DNA from 2 places in the Rhodococcus sp. P4_B6 genome. Region 2 is predicted to be linked to the other one. Evidence: riboswitches for the same ligand, from Rfam matches in the RefSeq annotation. Region 2 holds a riboswitch; the other holds the start of a gene.
What was found. Region 2 has a riboswitch for cobalamin ahead of AC1DWT_RS05535 (CbtB domain-containing protein). Riboswitches for the same ligand answer to the same signal wherever they lie in the genome.

Region 1 (6,980 bases), on a different contig from region 2:
GGCCAGCGCGATGACAGAACGGGTGCCGTCGACGTTCGTGGCGGCCTGCTCGTCGCCGGCCGTGAGGTCGTAGATCGCGCCGAGGTGCAGGACGTGGTCGGCCGTGGGCACGGACCCGAGTCCGAGGCCGGGCTCGGTCAGGTCACCGATCAGGGGATGCACGCGTTCGCCGCCGGGCATGCTGTCGACGAGTGCCTCCAGCCGCGCGACGGACGCGCGCCGGACGAGGACGTGGATCTCGGCTGATGCATCGCGGTCGAGGATCAGGGGCAGCACGTGCCGACCCAGGAATCCGGTACCGCCGGTGACGAGGTAGGTGGCCATGCCCCGAACTTACTCCAAAGTAAGATGATGTACTAGTGGCCGAGACCCACCTTGGCGTGCACCTTTTTCATCCAGGCCGGAGCCCACCAGTTGGCCTCGCCCATCAGCTTCACCAGGGACGGAACGAGGAGCATCCGGACCACCGTCGCGTCGACGAGCAGCGCGACGATCATGCCCACGCCGAGGAACCGCATGATCGACAGACCGGAGATCGTGAACGCCCCGGTCACCACCACGAGCAGCAGCGCGGCGGCCGTCACGATCCGGCCGGTGCGCTCGGTGCCGAAACGCACCGCTTCCTCCGTCGTCGCGCCCGCCTCGTGCGCCTCGACCATGCGCGACATCAGGAACACCTCGTAGTCGGTGGACAGGCCGAAGACGACGGCGAGAATGAGGACCACGAACGTCGCCTCGAGCGGTGCCGGACTGACCCCGAGCAGGCCCGCGCCGTGTCCCAGCTCGAAGATCCAGGTGAGCACCCCGAACGTGGCGGCGAGACTCAGCCCCGCCATCGCGACCGCTTTGATCGGCAGCACCACCGAGCCGAACGCCAGGAACAGCAGGACCAGCGTCGAACCCACCATGATCGCGATCATGACCGGCATCCAGTGCACGATCGCCGCGTTGCCGTCGTCGACGGTCGCCTGGCCGCCGCCGACGAGCAGTTCGGTTCCCTCGGGGACGGAGATGGCGCGGAGACCGTCCACCGCCGCGCTCTGGTCGTCGGTGGTCACTCCCTCGGAGTAGACGGCCTGCACCGCCACCAGTTCGCCGTTGGACGCGACGACGGTGGCGGCGCCGATGCCCGGCACCTGGCCGGCGGCCTGTGCCACCGCGGCTCCGTCGGCGGCGGTCGGCGCGGTGCCGTCGGTGCCGCGGAGGATCAGGGTGGCGCCGTTCCCGGTGGTGGGAAATTCGGTGGTGAGGGTGTCGGTGGCGATACGGGCGGGATCGTTCTCGGGCAGCGCCGTGTACGTGACCTCGCCGAGTGACGCGCTGAGCAGCGGCGCGGCCAGGACCATCAGACCCGCGACGATTCCGACCGCGATGGCGACCGGCCGACGCATCACCCAGGTGACGACGGAGCCCCAGAACTTGCGGGCGCGCACCTCACCGCGCTGCGCCGCGTCCTTGCGCCAGCTCAGCGCGTTGATGCGGTGACCGAGGATCGCGAGCAGCGCGGGCACCGCGGTGAGGGACAGCAGCGCCGCACTCGCGACCGCGGCCATCGCACCGAACCCGAGCGACTTGATCACGTCCTGCGGAAACACCAGCATCCCCGAGAACGCGCACACCAGAAGCAGACCGGAGAACAACACGGTGCGACCCGCGGTCAGGACGGTGCGCCGGGTCGCCTCGGCCACGTCGGCGCCGGACTCCAGTTCCTCGCGGAAACGGCCGACGATGAACAGGCCGTAGTCGATCGCGAGCCCCAGGCCGAGCAGGGACGCCACATTGATCGCGAACGAACTGACGTCGGTGAACAGGGTCAGCAGGCGCAGCGTCGCGAGGGCGCTGAAGATCGAGAGCAGCCCGACGAACACCGGAACGGCGGCGGCGACCAGTCCGCCGAAGATGAAGACCAGCAACACGAGAGTGATCGGCAGCGCGATCGCCTCGGCCAGCACCAGGTCCTGCTGCAGCCGGTTGTTGAACGCCACACCCACCACCGAGTTGCCCGCGAACTCGGTGTCGACGCCCTCCACCTCGAGCTTCGGCAGCAGATCGTTGAACGTGGCGGCGGTGATCCCGGCATCCGGGTCGACGGTGATCGCGGCCGACGCCTTGGTGCCGTCCTCCGACACCATCAGGTGCTTCCTCGTCGCGTCCGCCGTCCAGTACGACGTCACCGAATACGTCGGCACCTCGGCGGCGAACCGGTCGAGACTCGCGGTGACCTGGGGGCCGATGTCGTCGAGGGTCTTCCCGTCGGGTGCGGTGTAGATGGCGATGATGTCCGGCGTTTGCGGACCCAGATTGTCCTCGACGATTCGCGCCACCTCGGCGGATTCGCTACCGGGGTCGATGAATCCGCCGGAGCTGAGCTTTGCGAACACACCGGTGCCCCACACGCCGCTCACCACAACGGCGAACACGGCGAGGGTCAGGACCCACCATTTGCGTGAAACAACGGTCGAGGCCCAACGTGTCATGCGTCAACTCCGGGTGATCGGGGGCGGTCGGCTGCGACTGCCGACTGTAGTGCGGATCGAGGGATTGCCGGTGGGGGTGTGACGCTGGTCCCGGCAAATCGTGCATACTCGGCAGTGCACTTGCAGTCACACGCACGGGGGAAGCCGGTCCGAATCCGGCGCTGACCCGCAACGGTAGGCCACCAGAGCATTTCGGTGGCGAGCCCGATTACCCGGCGTGTGGTGTGCGACATCCTTTTCGTCGTGGTCTACGAAGCGGAGTCCCGCAGGCGCGCCTGCACGTGGGCGTCTGCCGGCTTCTCATTCGTGGCTCTGAGCCGCAATGAGGTTTACATGCACTGTCAGTTGTTCCGAAGTTCCGCTCTGGTCACGCTCGCCGTGGCCGCGCTGGTGGTCGCCGGATGTTCGCGCGGGGAGTCCGTGGGGCAGACCGCTTCCGCCGAATCCTTCGCCGAGCCGGTGTCCGTCACCAACTGCGCGCGAACGGAGACGTTCGACGCGCCGCCGCAGCGCATCGTCAGCATGAACGATCACGTCACCGAGGTGCTGATCGAGATGGGGGCCGGTGATCGCATCGTCGGCACGGGGTACGGCGACGCGACCCCGCTGCCGGAGTTCGCGGATGCCTTCGCGAAGATCCCGAAACTCGCGAAGGAATACCCGACCCGGGAACAGATCCTCGACCTCGACCCCGACCTGGTGGTCGGCGGCATGCGCAGCGCGTTCGACGAGAAGGAGGGACGCTCGCGCGAATCCCTCGGCGAACAGGGCATCCCCACCTTCCTGTTCTCCGAGTACTGCGGGCAGGGTTTCCCCGACATCGGACTGCTGCGCAGCGATTACACGCAGCTCGGTGAGATCCTCGGCGTCCCGGACGAGGCAGTCGCCGTCAGCGAACGGGTGACGTCCGGGTTGCAGGCCGTGCGGGACGAGATCGCAGGCACCGCCCCGGTTCCGACGTTCTTCTACGATTCCGGCGAGGACGTTCCGCTGACGATCGGCGGTGTGGGTGTCGGCCAGCTCATCGCGGACCACGCGGGTGCGGCCAACCTCTTCGCGGAGGGGGAGAAGCCGTATTCGAAGTCCACGTGGGAGATCATCGGTGAACGCGCCCCGGAGGCGATCGTCGTCCTCGACTACGGCACGACGAGCGCGCAGGCGAAGATCGACTTCCTGAAGTCGCACCCGATCATGTCGACGACGCCCGCAGTGAAAGCCGGCCGTTTCGTGGTGGTGCCGCTCGACGACTTCTTCGAGAGCCCGCGCCTGGTGCGGTCGGTGGAGACGATCGCGCGGGCGCTGCATCCGGACGCCGTCGGCGCGCGATGACCACGACCGCCGAACGTGCGGCGCCACACGCGTCGCCCACGCACCCCTCCCGGGCGCGCGTCGGGTTCGCGGGCCTGGTGATGCTGCTCGCCCTGACGACCCTGTTCGTCCTTGGCCTCGCCGTGTCGTTCGGTTCGGTGCGCATCCCGGTCGGCGACGTCTGGGCGATCGTCGCGCACCGGGTGGCCCCGGGTGCGTTCGAGCCCTGGTGGTCGCAGGCCCGGGAATCGATCGTGCTGGACTCCCGGTTGCCGCGGGCGCTGACCGCCGCGGTCGTCGGGGCGGCGCTCGCCCTGGCAGGAGCCGTGGCGCAGGCGGTGACACGTAATCCGCTGGCCGATCCGTATCTGCTCGGCGTGTCCTCGGGTGCGGGTTTCGGCGTGGTGGTGGTGACGGTGCTCGGGCTCGGAGTGGGAGCGCGCGGCGTGTTCACGATTCCCGCCGCGGCGTTCCTGGGCGCCATGGTGCCGCTGTTCCTGTCACTGGCGATCGGCGGCCGGTATCCGCAGCCGACCGCGGTCATTCTCGTCGGTGTCGCGTCGGCGCAGGTGTTCTCCGCCCTCATCACCTTCTCGATCCTGGTCGTCGCCGACGAGCACCAACTGAGTTCGGTGATGCACTGGCTGGCGGGCGGTTTCGGCGACTCACGCTGGTCGACGGTGATTTTCCCGGCTCTCGCACTCGCGACGGTGGGGGCGGCGATGATGCTGAGCGCGAGCCGTGTCGACCTGCTGCAGGCGGGAGACGAAGGCGCCGCCGCCCTGGGGATGAACGTGCGGCGCTTCCGCGTCGTGCAGTTGCTCGGGGTGTCGATGCTGGCAGGGGCGGCCGTGTCCGTCGCCGGCGGCATCGGCTTCATCGGCCTGCTCGTGCCGCACCTGGCCGGGTACGTCGTGGGTGCCCGCGCGGTCAGGCTGCTGCCCGTCGCCGCGTTCCTCGGCGCGATCGCGATGGTCGCGGCGGACACGGCCGCGCGGTCGGTCGCGCGGAGCATCGAGGTCCCGGTGGGCGTCGTCACCGCCCTGGTGGGAGCACCGATCTTCGTGTGGATGCTGTACCGGCAGTACGGGAGGGCCGAGTGACCGCGCTGAGCCTGCACCGGGTCCGCGCCGAACTCGGATCGCGGGAAGTGCTGCACGGCGTCGACCTCGCCGTCCGTCCCGGTGAGGTGCTGGCGCTGGTCGGGCCCAACGGTTCCGGGAAGACCACGGCGCTGCGCTGCTGCTACCGCGCGCTCACCCCGACCGCGGGCGCCGTCGTCGTCGACGGAACGGACAGCGCCGATCTGGGCAGACGAGAACTCGCCCGCACGATCGGCGCGAGCACCCAGGAACCGCGGGTGTCCGCGGGACTGACCGTGCGCGAATCCGTGTCGCTCGGACGCGTCCCGCACCGGGGCTGGTTCGAACGGGCGAACGGGGTCGACGGCGAAATCGTGGAGACGTGTATACGGCAGGTGGGGCTGGCCGAACTCGCCGGCCGCGACGTGCAGGCGCTGTCCGGTGGGGAACGCCAGCGGGTGTCGATCGCCCGGGCTCTCGCGCAGCAGCCGCGGGTCCTGCTGCTCGACGAACCCACCAACCACCTCGACCTGCGGCATCAGCTGACGGTGATGAACCTGCTGCGCGACCTCGCGCGCGACGGTCTCGCGATCGTCGTGACCATGCACGACCTCCGGCTTGCCGTGGAGTACTGCGACACCCTTGCCGTGCTGCACGATGGACGGGTGATCAGCACCGGTCCGCCCGCCGACGTCCTGGACGACACCGTGCTCGGCGGGGTGTTCGGCATCCGCGCCGTCGTGCGGTCGAGTCCGCGGCTGACGATGGAGATCCTGGGGCTGGCCGATGGATGAGCAACTGCGGCGCGCGTACGAGCTGACCGCACGCCGCGTCCCGATGATCGCCGACCAGATCGCACACCCCGGCGCAGCCTCGTTCCCGGCCGTGCGCCTGACCGATCCCGGCTGGCTCGCGGACCGGGTCGCGGACACGGCGAGGCGGTGGGGCAGCGACGATCCCCGGGTCAACGGGACGCTGTGGTGGTACTCGGCCAGTTCGACGCTGACCGGGATCCCGATCGCGACCGCGCTCGTCACGGGTGTCGCCGCCCACCCGGGGCTCGGCGACGCCGTGGCATTCCTCCGCGACGACGGGTACCTCGGGGGCATCACCGCGTCGTCGGGGCTGCCGGTCACCGAGGGGCTGTCCGAACTCGCGGCCGAGATGGCCGCGGCACTGACGCCGATCGTCGATGCGCTCGCCGCGGTGTCCGGGGTGCGGCACGCCGCGATGTGGGCGATCACCACGGATTCGATCGCCAACCGGGCCCTCGACGCGGGAACGGCGTGCGGCGACCGCGCCCGCGGCAGCATCTTCGCCCGGGGTCTGGTGGACGCACTTCGCCGCGCCGGTGTCGTGCTGCCGGACCCGCGGTTCGTCGACGTCCGGGCCGGGGCGCTGTCGCGCCGGTTCACGCAACGGGCGTCGTGCTGCCTGATCTACGAGACCCCCGGCTCGGGCAAGTGCGTGAGCTGCCCGCGAAGGCCTGCCGAGGACCGTCTGAGAGGTCTGGCCGCGCTGGTGAGGTGACCCGCATTGACCGGTCCGCGAGGGTGATGGCACACTGACAGCATTCGAACTCCCGTTCGAATGATGCGCCTTCCCCAGCGGCATCTTCTGTGATCTCGGCACGCACGTGCGCGGGTAGAAGAGGTGTAATCAGATGGGTTGGGGAAACGGTCCGCCGACGTGGTCCGAGATGGAACGCGTCCTGTCGGGCAGGCCGGGGCGGGTCGACCCGGAGTCGATGTATCCGGGCGACGGCGGCGACAGTCCCGCATGGTCGCGTAAACGGGGGGAGTACCGGGCGGGCCGTCAGGAGCGTCCCGGTTCCACCGTGCCGTACGCCGAACTGCACGCGCACTCGGCGTTCAGCTTCCTCGACGGCGCCTCCCCGCCGGAAGAGCTGGTGGAGGAGGCCGTCCGGCTCGGTCTCGAGGCCATCGCGCTCACCGACCACGACGGGTTCTACGGTGTGGTCCGGTTCGCCGAGGCGGCGAAGGAACTGAACATGCGCACCGTGTTCGGGTCCGAACTGACGTTGGACGACGCGCACCTGCTGGTGCTGGCGCGAGGCCAGGAGGGGTACCGGCGACTCTCCCGGGAGATCGCG
Region 2 (8,702 bases):
CGCACGCTCGTGTTGTCGGAAGGCCAGCACATCCGCCAACTCCACCCGCCGATGCCGGCCCGGCGACGAGTACGGAATCTTCCCGGCCTCCAGCAACCGCACCAACGTCGGCCGGGTAATGCCCAGCAGTTCGGCGGCCTCCTGCGTCGTCAGCACCGTCCGGTGCGGCTCCACCGTCACCGCCTGCCCCCGATCCAGAGCCGTGACCGCGTCGACGAGCAACCCGCGGACACTGTCCGGCAACGGCGCCGAACCCTCCGGGGTCGAGATCGTCACATCGCCCTGACCAGCGAGAACAAACTTCAACGCGGTGAGAAGGTCCCGATCGTCGGCGCCCGGCGGCAACACCGTGTGGTTCATCAGGGCGGCCATACCTCAACCATAAAACGAAAAAAACGAACACACAATGTCCTGAGCAGCGGACGAGGTGGCTCTCAGCCGAGTTCGTCGAGGAATTCCTCGACCACTTTCCGGTACTGCTCCGGCTGGTCGTCGTGGACGAGGTGCCCGGCCTGCGCGATGCGGACGTACTCGGCGCCGGGATGCCGCTCCGCCATGGTCCGCATCTGACCGTCCGGGGTGATGGTGAACTCCCCCTCGATCAGCAGGGCCGGAACGGTGATCGACGCCCACTGGTCCCAGAAGTGCCGGTCGCCCCACTCCGCCGAGATGTCGCGGAACGTGTCGACGTCGCCGTGCAGGTACCAGCCGTCGGCGCGCTTCTCGAACGACTCCAGGAAGTACTGTCCGGCAACCGGACCGAAGAACTCGAACAGATCCTCCCGGGTCGCGAACGGCTGCGGCCAGTTCGAGATCATCGCCGCCCAGTCGTCGGCGGTGCGGCCACGGAAGTCGGGGGCCATGTCTTCGAGGACGAGCGCCGACACCTTGTCCGGGTGCTCGGCCGCCAGGCACCAGGCGTGCAGGGCGCCCATCGAATGGCCGATCACCACCCACGGCTCGGTGAAGGCCGCGAGAGCCGCGGACAGATCTGCTACGAATGCTTCCGTCGTCAACCGCGACGGCGCGGGCCTGCCGTGGCCTGCGGCGTCAAACGTGAAGACGTGGCCGTGCTCGCGCAGCCACGGCACGTGCCGTCCCCACGTCCGGGCACTGCCCATCAGTCCGTGCAGCAGCAGAATCGGCTGTCCCGTCCCACCCTCGTCGTGCAACGCACTCTCACCCGCCACCACTCCGACGCTAGCGGAGTAATCTCGCCCGCATGGCAGTGGTGAAGATCAACGCAATCGAAATCCCCGAGGGTGCGGGGCCCGAACTCGAGAAGCGCTTCGCGGCGCGCGCGCACGCCGTGGAGAACTCTCCCGGCTTCCTCGGCTTCCAGCTCCTGCGCCCGGTGCAGGGCGAGAACCGCTACTTCGTCGTCACGCAGTGGGAGAGCGAAGAGGCATTCGCGGCGTGGCGCGACGGTCCGGCCCGTGAAGCACATGCGGGTGAGCAGAAGAAGCCGGTGGCGTCCGGGGCGTCGCTGCTGGAGTTCGAGGTCGTACTCGACGTCGCGGCGGCGAACAAGAGCTGAGCGGCAGGGGCGGGCCGAGGATTGACACGACGGCCCGCCGGGTGCAAAAGTTCGCAGGACAATGCGATGGTTCGGCAGGAATCCGGTGCAATCCCGGAGCGGTCGCGCCACTGTAAATCGGAGTAGTCCTTCACGGGAACCACCTCGACAGCCAGATACTGCGGCCATCGCCTGGACCTAGGGGACGCGAAATCCCAGGAGGAACTATGGCACTCGCCTACGCACCCGGCTCGTCGGTCGACACGACCCGCCTCGCCGTCATCTCTTTCGCGATCGTTCTGTTCGCGATGCTCGCTCTCTACCTCGTGGGATTCGACCAGGGCGCGATCTCGCGCAGTGGCATGTACATGCATGAATTGATGCACGACGGCCGCCACCTCCTGGGTCTGCCATGCCACTGACCGATTCCTTCACGAAACTCCTCATCCGCGGTCTGCTGGCCGGCCTGATCGCAGGCATCCTGGCCGGTGGCGTCGCGTTCGTTCTCGGTGAGTCGCACATCGACGCGGCCATCGCGATCGAGGAATCGCACAGCGCCGCCGAACCCGAAGGCCACTCACACGACGCCGCCACCCAGGCGGACGAGCCTGCCGGGCACTCGCACGACGAGGAAGACGCACTGGTCAGCCGCGACGGGCAGCGCTTCGGACTGTTCCTCGCCACGTCCCTCGCCGGACTGGCTCTCGGAGCGATCTTCGCCGTCGTCGCGAATTACGCACGTCGGGTGACGACGCTGTCGGGACCATTGCTCGGCCTGAGCCTGGCAGCCTTCGGCTGGCTGGCAATCGAGGCGGTGCCGTTCTTCAAGTACCCCGCCAACCCGCCCGCCGTCGGAGACCCCGAGACGATCAACCAGCGCACCTGGCTGTGGCTTGCCGCAGTCGCGCTGGGCCTGCTCGCCGTGGTGGCGTCCGTCTTCGCGGCGAAGGCCGTCGCCGCGCAGGAGTTCCTGTCGGTGCGGATCGCGGCGCCGGTTGTCGCGTTCCTCGTGGTGGCGACCATCGGATACCTCGTGCTGCCCACGATCAACGAAGTGGGTGACGACTTCCCCGCCGTGCTGCTGTGGCAGTTCCGGCTGTCGTCCCTCGCGACGCAGGCCACGCTGTGGCTGGTTCTCGGACTCGTGTTCGCGTTCCTCACGGAGCGTGCCACCCGGGCCACGGCGCCCGCGTCGGCGAACGCCTCTGCCTGACCATGTGAGTGGCACGGTGTGCTGGAGCACACCGTGCCACTCACATGGGATGGGTGTCCCAACGGGCCGGGTCCGTCTCCAGGGCGGCCCGGTCCCAGCCACCCCGATCGGCGGCCGCATCGTACGTGCTGTGCAGGAACTTCAGCAGAGCCGCATCGGGGTCGTCCGCGGTGCGGACGGTCTCGTACGGCAGCAGGAACTGCCGGAACTCCGCGCTGTAGAACGCGCCGTCCGGCCCGACCGGGTAGTCGGCGAAGCCGTCCGGTTCCGGATAGGCGTACGCGTAGAACGCGCCCTCGACGCCACCGCCGGGCCAGAATCCACAGCTGCTCAGCTCGTGTGAGTAGCCCTCGACCATCACCCAGTCGCCGCAGTTCGGCGCTCCCCCAGGATGAGTGGGCGCGCTTCGACCGGAGAACCGGGTACAGGCCAGGTCGAGCGCACCCCAGAAGAAGTGCACGGGACTGACCTTCCCGATGAAGTGGGCACGGAACTCGTGCAGCACACGATCCGCCTGCACGAGCTGCCGCCAGAACCGGTGCACCGACTCACCGTCGTACGAGCAGTGCTGCGTGTCCTCGGCGAACGGAACAGCCGTCTCCACCTCGTTGGGCCTGGCCAGGATGGTCGTCGTCACGCCCAGTTCGGCCAGCGTGTCCATCGTCTCCGCATAGAAATCGGCCACCGACTTCGGTTCGAGCGCAACCGTTCCGGTTCCGCCCGCGCTCGTGCGGATCACCAGCCGATGGTCGACGAAGTCGAATTCGATGTCGAAACACTCGGTGCCGTACGGGACGGTCGACGTGGTGAGACCGCGGGGGCTCACGTACAGCGGCACCTGCCACCAGTGGTTGATCAGCGGTGCGTGGGCCAGGCGGATCTTCCCGACGATCTGCGTCCACATGTGCAGGGTGTCCCTCGTCGACGTCCACTCGTCCACCTTCAACGCCGGCCATGCATCTCCGGATCGTGTCTGCTCGCGCACAGTGCCTCCCTGCCGACGACGTGCTTTTCAATGTGCTCCCCGTCCGGAGTGATGGCAAGGTGCCGCACCGATACCCGAGTAGGGGTGGCCGCCACTCCCCGGGGTGATGTGCCCGCGATGTCACCGATACCAGCATTGGGGACATGACCACTCGCACCGCACCACCGGCCCCGCAGACGGTCGAACACGCGTTCCGGCTGCTCGGGCTCGCCCTGTTCGCCGGCGTGGTGGAGGCGATTGCACACGCGTCCACCGCACTGGAGAATCCGGACGCCGACGTCGCCGGGCTCGCCGGACAACTCGCGGTCCGTGTTCTCGTCTACGCCGCGGTGCTGTTCGTCATGACCCGGTTCCGCAGCGGCAGGGCGTGGGCGCGGGGCGTCCTCGCGATCAGCCTCGGCATCTTCGGCGTCACGTCGCTCGTGGCGGAGCCGATCGCCTGGATGACGGCGTGCGATGACCCGATGTCCGCCGTCTCCGGTCTGACGCTCGACGTCGCGGTGATCGCGCTCGCCCGGCTCACGCACCTCGCGGCGGTGATCGCCGCACTGGCACTCATGTTCCGGGCTGACGCCAACCGGTACTTCGCCCGCTGCTAGGTGACCGGCGCCGCGCTCGCCTGCGTCAGGAGCTGCAGGAACACGTCCTTCGGCTGCGCACCGGATACCGCGACCCGGCGGTTGGCGACGAAGAACGGCACCGCCGACACCTGCAACGCACGAGCGGTGTCGAGATCGGCCCGGACCGCGTCCGCACCGGCATCGGAATCGAGTTCGGCGCGCACCGTGTCGGCGTCGAGCCCGGCCCGCGCCGCGATGTCGACGAGCACCTCGCGGTCGTCGATCACGGCGCCCTCACCGAAGTGGGCGCGGAACAGTCCCTCCACCACGGCATCTCGCCTGTCGCCCGCGAGGTGGATCAGCCGGTGCGCGTCGAAGGTGTTGGCGGCGACGACCGTGTCGAAGTCCAGTCGCAGACCCTCGTCGGCCGCCGTCTGCGCGACGTGCCCGAACATCTGACGGACCTGCTCCGCCGACAGCCCCTTGCTCTCCACCAGGGCGTCGAGTTCGGTGCGCCGCTCCCCGACCGGCGTGTCCGGAGACAGCTGGTACGACCGCCACGTCACGTTGACCCGGTCGCGCCCCTCGAACTCGTCGAGGGCCGACAGGAAACGGCGCTTGCCGATGTAGCACCAGGGGCAGGCCACGTCGGACCAGATCTCGATCTCGATGTCGCCGTCGTGCTTCTGCTGTGTCGTCACAGTTCAGTGGAACAGATCGGTGCCGGATTCTGTTCCGGCTCGTTCCGCTCAGAGGATGTCTTGGCTCGCCGTGGTGTATTTACGCCCGCCGAATTCGACCGAACGGTACGGTGAGGGTGTCGACACGGCGAGAGTAACGTCGTATCGATCGTGCCGCTGAACGAGGGGCGCTCGTCGCGATGCCCGGACAATCGACGGCCGATGGTTGCGGAACCCGAACTCCTCCAGGAGTAGCCATGGTTTACGTCTCTTCACCGAGCAAGTCCGTCGAATCAGTCGGAATCGTGCTGATCGCCGTCGGAGTCGTCCTGCTCTCACTTCTCACCCTCTACCTGGTCGGCTTCGACCAGGGTGCGATCTCCCGAAGTGGCATGTACCTGCACGAATTGATGCACGACGGACGCCATCTCCTGGGAGTCCCCTGTCACTAGTTCCACCCCTACGGAGCGCGCGATGAACTCTCCAGCAGAATTCGAAGCACAGGCGAACAGAGTGGCGGGGTACGGCCCCCTCCATCACGAAGAGATGGATTCGCCGTACTACCTCCCCAATTCCGCGTTCGACGCGCTGCGGCACGTGCTGCACGACGTCGGCGGCCAGCCCGCCCTTCCCGTCGCGTACGAGGAGAAGGTCGAAGAGGACTGGGAGATGAGCACGTACGTCACGTGCGAATGCCTCGGCTGGCGGGGCGTGTGGAACTCGGAGGAACGCCGTCGCGCCGAGAACGACCTGGGTGCCACGCTCTACTTCGGATTGCCGTACTACGCGCGGTGGATCACGGTGGCTGCCAAGACACTCATCAACAAGGGCCTGATCACGCCGGACGAACTCTCCGCCAAGATCGACGAAGTGCGGGCCCGGACCGCCGGCGGACCTACGGCGGGAGGCCGGTCATGACGAAGTTCGAGATCGGCGACCGCGTCACCGTCAAGGATGCGACGTCGATGTTCCACACCCGCACGCAGGCATTCATCCGCGGGCACACCGGCGTCGTCGTCGAACACCGCCCGGCGTGGGTGATCCCCGAGGACGAGGCGTGGGGACGCGTCGACGACGGCCGGACCGAGCCGTTCTACGTCGTCCGCTTCCAGCAGACCGACCTCTGGCCCCGCTACACCGGATACGAGATCGACACCTTGGAAACCGAGTGCTCCGAGCGCTGGCTCGAGCCGGCAGGAGAGGCCGACACATGACGCATTCGCACGACGATCACGCCCCGATCCAGGCCTCGGAGGAGGTCAGCGAATTCGAGATCCTGGAAACCGCCATCCGGGAACTGTCCATCGAACACGGACTGTTCTCCCGCGAGGATCACCGGCGCTTCTCGGAATGGGCCGAATCGGTAGGGCCGTCGGGTGGTTCGAAGTTGGTCGCGAAGGCGTGGGTGGATCCGGAATTCAAGAAGCGCCTACTGGCCGACGGCACCGAGACCTGCAAGGAAGTGGGGATCGACTGGCGCGACCCCACCGGGTCGGGCACACCGAGCGACTACACGTACTTCTACGTACTGGAGAACACCCCGAAAGTGCACAACGTCATCGTCTGCACGTTGTGTTCGTGCTATCCGCGGCCCGTCCTCGGCATGTCCCCGGACTGGTACCGCACACCCAACTACCGCCGCCGGCTGGTGCGCTGGCCCCGCGAGGTGATCGCGGAGTTCGGCCTGCACTTCCCGTCGGACGTCGAAGTGCGCGTGCATGATTCGAATCAGAAATCGCGATTTATGGTGATGCCGATGCGCCCCGAAGGCACCGAGGGGTGGAGTGAGGAACAGCTGGCGTCGATCGTCACCCGCGACACCATGATCGGCGTCGCCGTCCCGCAGGTCGACTGGACGGCGACCACACCACCCTCGGACAACGGAGGAGCCGCGCGATGATGGCAGACAGGGGCTACGACGTCATCCTGAACACGTTGACACCGGCGACAACTCGCGACGACGTGACGCTCCCGGACCTCGACCGCAAGCCCGACCCGTGGGAATCGAGCATGCAGGCCACCGCGGAATGCCTGTCCTGGCGTGGCGCCTGGGACAATCTCGACAGGCGCCACACCGAGGACCAGCTGGGCGAAACCATCTACCGCGACTTCCCCGTCCGCTCCCGGTCCGTCGTCGCCACCGCGCACGCGCTGATGGACAAGGGCGTCATCAGCCCGGACGAACTCCAGGCGAAGATGGAGGAAGTGCGCGCACGGGTCAACCGTCGGTAGCCGGCACTCAGGATTCGAGTGCCGCGTCCAACGTGATCTCGACGCCGGTGAGTGCCTTGCTCACCGGGCACGACTCCTTCGCGGCCTGAGCGGCCTTGGCGAAGCCGTCTGCGTCGAGCCCGTCCACCTCACCGCGGACCGTCAACTTGATGCCGGTGAGCTTGAAACCCGGGTTGTCCGGCCCGAGTGAGACATCGGCCTTCACCTCGAGGCTCTGCGGGGTTCCGCCTGCCTCCGCGATGAGTGCGGACAGCTGCATCGCGTAGCAGGACGAATGCGCCGCCGCGATCAGCTCCTCCGGGCTGGTGGTTCCACCCGCCTCCTCCGCCGCGCGCTTCGGGAACGAGACGTCGAAGGTCGCGACACCGGAACTGGTGAGTTCCACCTGGCCGCTTCCCTGTTCGAGTGATCCGTTCCAAGCGGTCCGTGCGGTACGTGTCGGCATGCCACATCCTCTCGTGGTTCTTCGGTTTACGTGTCGAACCTACTCGTACCTGGCGCACATCCGCAGCGCCCGGGAACGCAGGGCGGCCCGCAGATCGTCCGGCGCCAGCACTTCTGCGTCCTCGCCGAGCGACCACAGCACGCCGCTCGCGTGGGAGTCGTCGCCGAACACCACTTCCAGGCGCACCCGGTCGCCGTCGGCGGGCTGCTCGGATCGGACGGCGTAGGCACGCTCCGCCAGAACGTCGCGGCACTCCCGGCGGACGAGAACGTCGACGACGATCGGTGTGCCGCGTGCCCGGAACGCCGAACGGCGATGCTCCCAGATCGCGGCGAGGTCGATGTCGGCCGGTCGCTGTGCCGGTTCGTCGAGTTCGCGGACGTCCGCGATCCGCTCGAGCCGGTACGTCCGGTCGCGGCCGGCGTCCGTCGCCACCAGGTACCACCGTCCCCCCGCGTGGATGAGACCCTGCGGGTCGATGACCCGCCACACCGGTTCGTTGCCCCGCGACGGGTAGAGGATGCTCAGGCGCCTGCCCACGAACACCGCTTGCTGGATCAGCCCGAGGTGGTCGTCGACCGGTTCCGGATCGGTCAGCCACGAACCCTGGGTGACGAACACCCGCTCCGCCACCTTCGTCGCCGCGGCCCGGTGCGCGTCCGGCATCGCCGCGACCACCTTGCGCATCGCCGACGCGAACGCCGGCGCCATGCCCAGCGACTCCGAGGTCACCGCGGAGCCCGCCGCCAGCAGGGCCTTGGCCTCGTCGACGGTCAGGCCCGTGAGGTCGGTGGTGAATCCCGGGAGCAACTCGAAACCGCCGTCCCGGCCGCGTTCGGCGTACACCGGGATCCCCGCCGTCGACAGCGCATCGATGTCTCGCAGCACGGTGCGCGGCGACACCTCGAGTTCGCGGGCCAGCGCCGCAGCCGACATTCGCCCACGGTTGCGGAGCAGGAGGACGAGCGAGAGCAGACGGTCGGCGCGCATGCGGAAAGTCTGTCAGAAATACACGACAGAGGATGTCATGTATTGCGGCGATAGTTGCCTCATGACAAACACGACAGATCC

Region 1: another riboswitch for cobalamin. It lies ahead of AC1DWT_RS21005 (ABC transporter substrate-binding protein); the one in region 2 lies ahead of AC1DWT_RS05535 (CbtB domain-containing protein).

Annotation. Positions count from the first base shown of each region.
Region 1 covers NZ_JBFUHV010000042.1:22,988-29,967, forward strand. Annotated here, with positions in the region: gene AC1DWT_RS20995 (SDR family oxidoreductase) at 1-324, opposite strand, end outside; gene AC1DWT_RS21000 (MMPL family transporter) at 357-2,477, opposite strand; cobalamin riboswitch at 2,571-2,711, shown strand; gene AC1DWT_RS21005 (ABC transporter substrate-binding protein) at 2,811-3,806, shown strand; gene AC1DWT_RS21010 (FecCD family ABC transporter permease) at 3,803-4,888, shown strand; gene AC1DWT_RS21015 (ABC transporter ATP-binding protein) at 4,885-5,661, shown strand; gene AC1DWT_RS21020 ((2Fe-2S)-binding protein) at 5,654-6,397, shown strand; gene AC1DWT_RS21025 (error-prone DNA polymerase) at 6,531-6,980, shown strand, end outside.
Region 2 covers NZ_JBFUHV010000008.1:11,395-20,096, reverse strand. Annotated here, with positions in the region: gene AC1DWT_RS05550 (helix-turn-helix domain-containing protein) at 1-372, opposite strand, end outside; gene AC1DWT_RS05545 (alpha/beta fold hydrolase) at 435-1,190, opposite strand; gene AC1DWT_RS05540 (antibiotic biosynthesis monooxygenase family protein) at 1,223-1,537, shown strand; cobalamin riboswitch at 1,588-1,720, shown strand; gene AC1DWT_RS05535 (CbtB domain-containing protein) at 1,744-1,938, shown strand; gene AC1DWT_RS05530 (CbtA family protein) at 1,929-2,729, shown strand; gene AC1DWT_RS05525 (DUF5996 family protein) at 2,770-3,714, opposite strand; gene AC1DWT_RS05520 (hypothetical protein) at 3,858-4,313, shown strand; gene AC1DWT_RS05515 (DsbA family oxidoreductase) at 4,310-4,975, opposite strand; gene AC1DWT_RS05510 (CbtB domain-containing protein) at 5,212-5,406, shown strand; gene AC1DWT_RS05505 (SH3-like domain-containing protein) at 5,429-5,872, shown strand; gene AC1DWT_RS05500 (SH3-like domain-containing protein) at 5,869-6,168, shown strand; gene scnC (thiocyanate hydrolase subunit gamma) at 6,165-6,854, shown strand; gene AC1DWT_RS05490 (SH3-like domain-containing protein) at 6,851-7,186, shown strand; gene AC1DWT_RS05485 (OsmC family protein) at 7,194-7,631, opposite strand; gene AC1DWT_RS05480 (helix-turn-helix transcriptional regulator) at 7,671-8,621, opposite strand; gene AC1DWT_RS05475 (TIGR03086 family metal-binding protein) at 8,683-8,702, shown strand, end outside.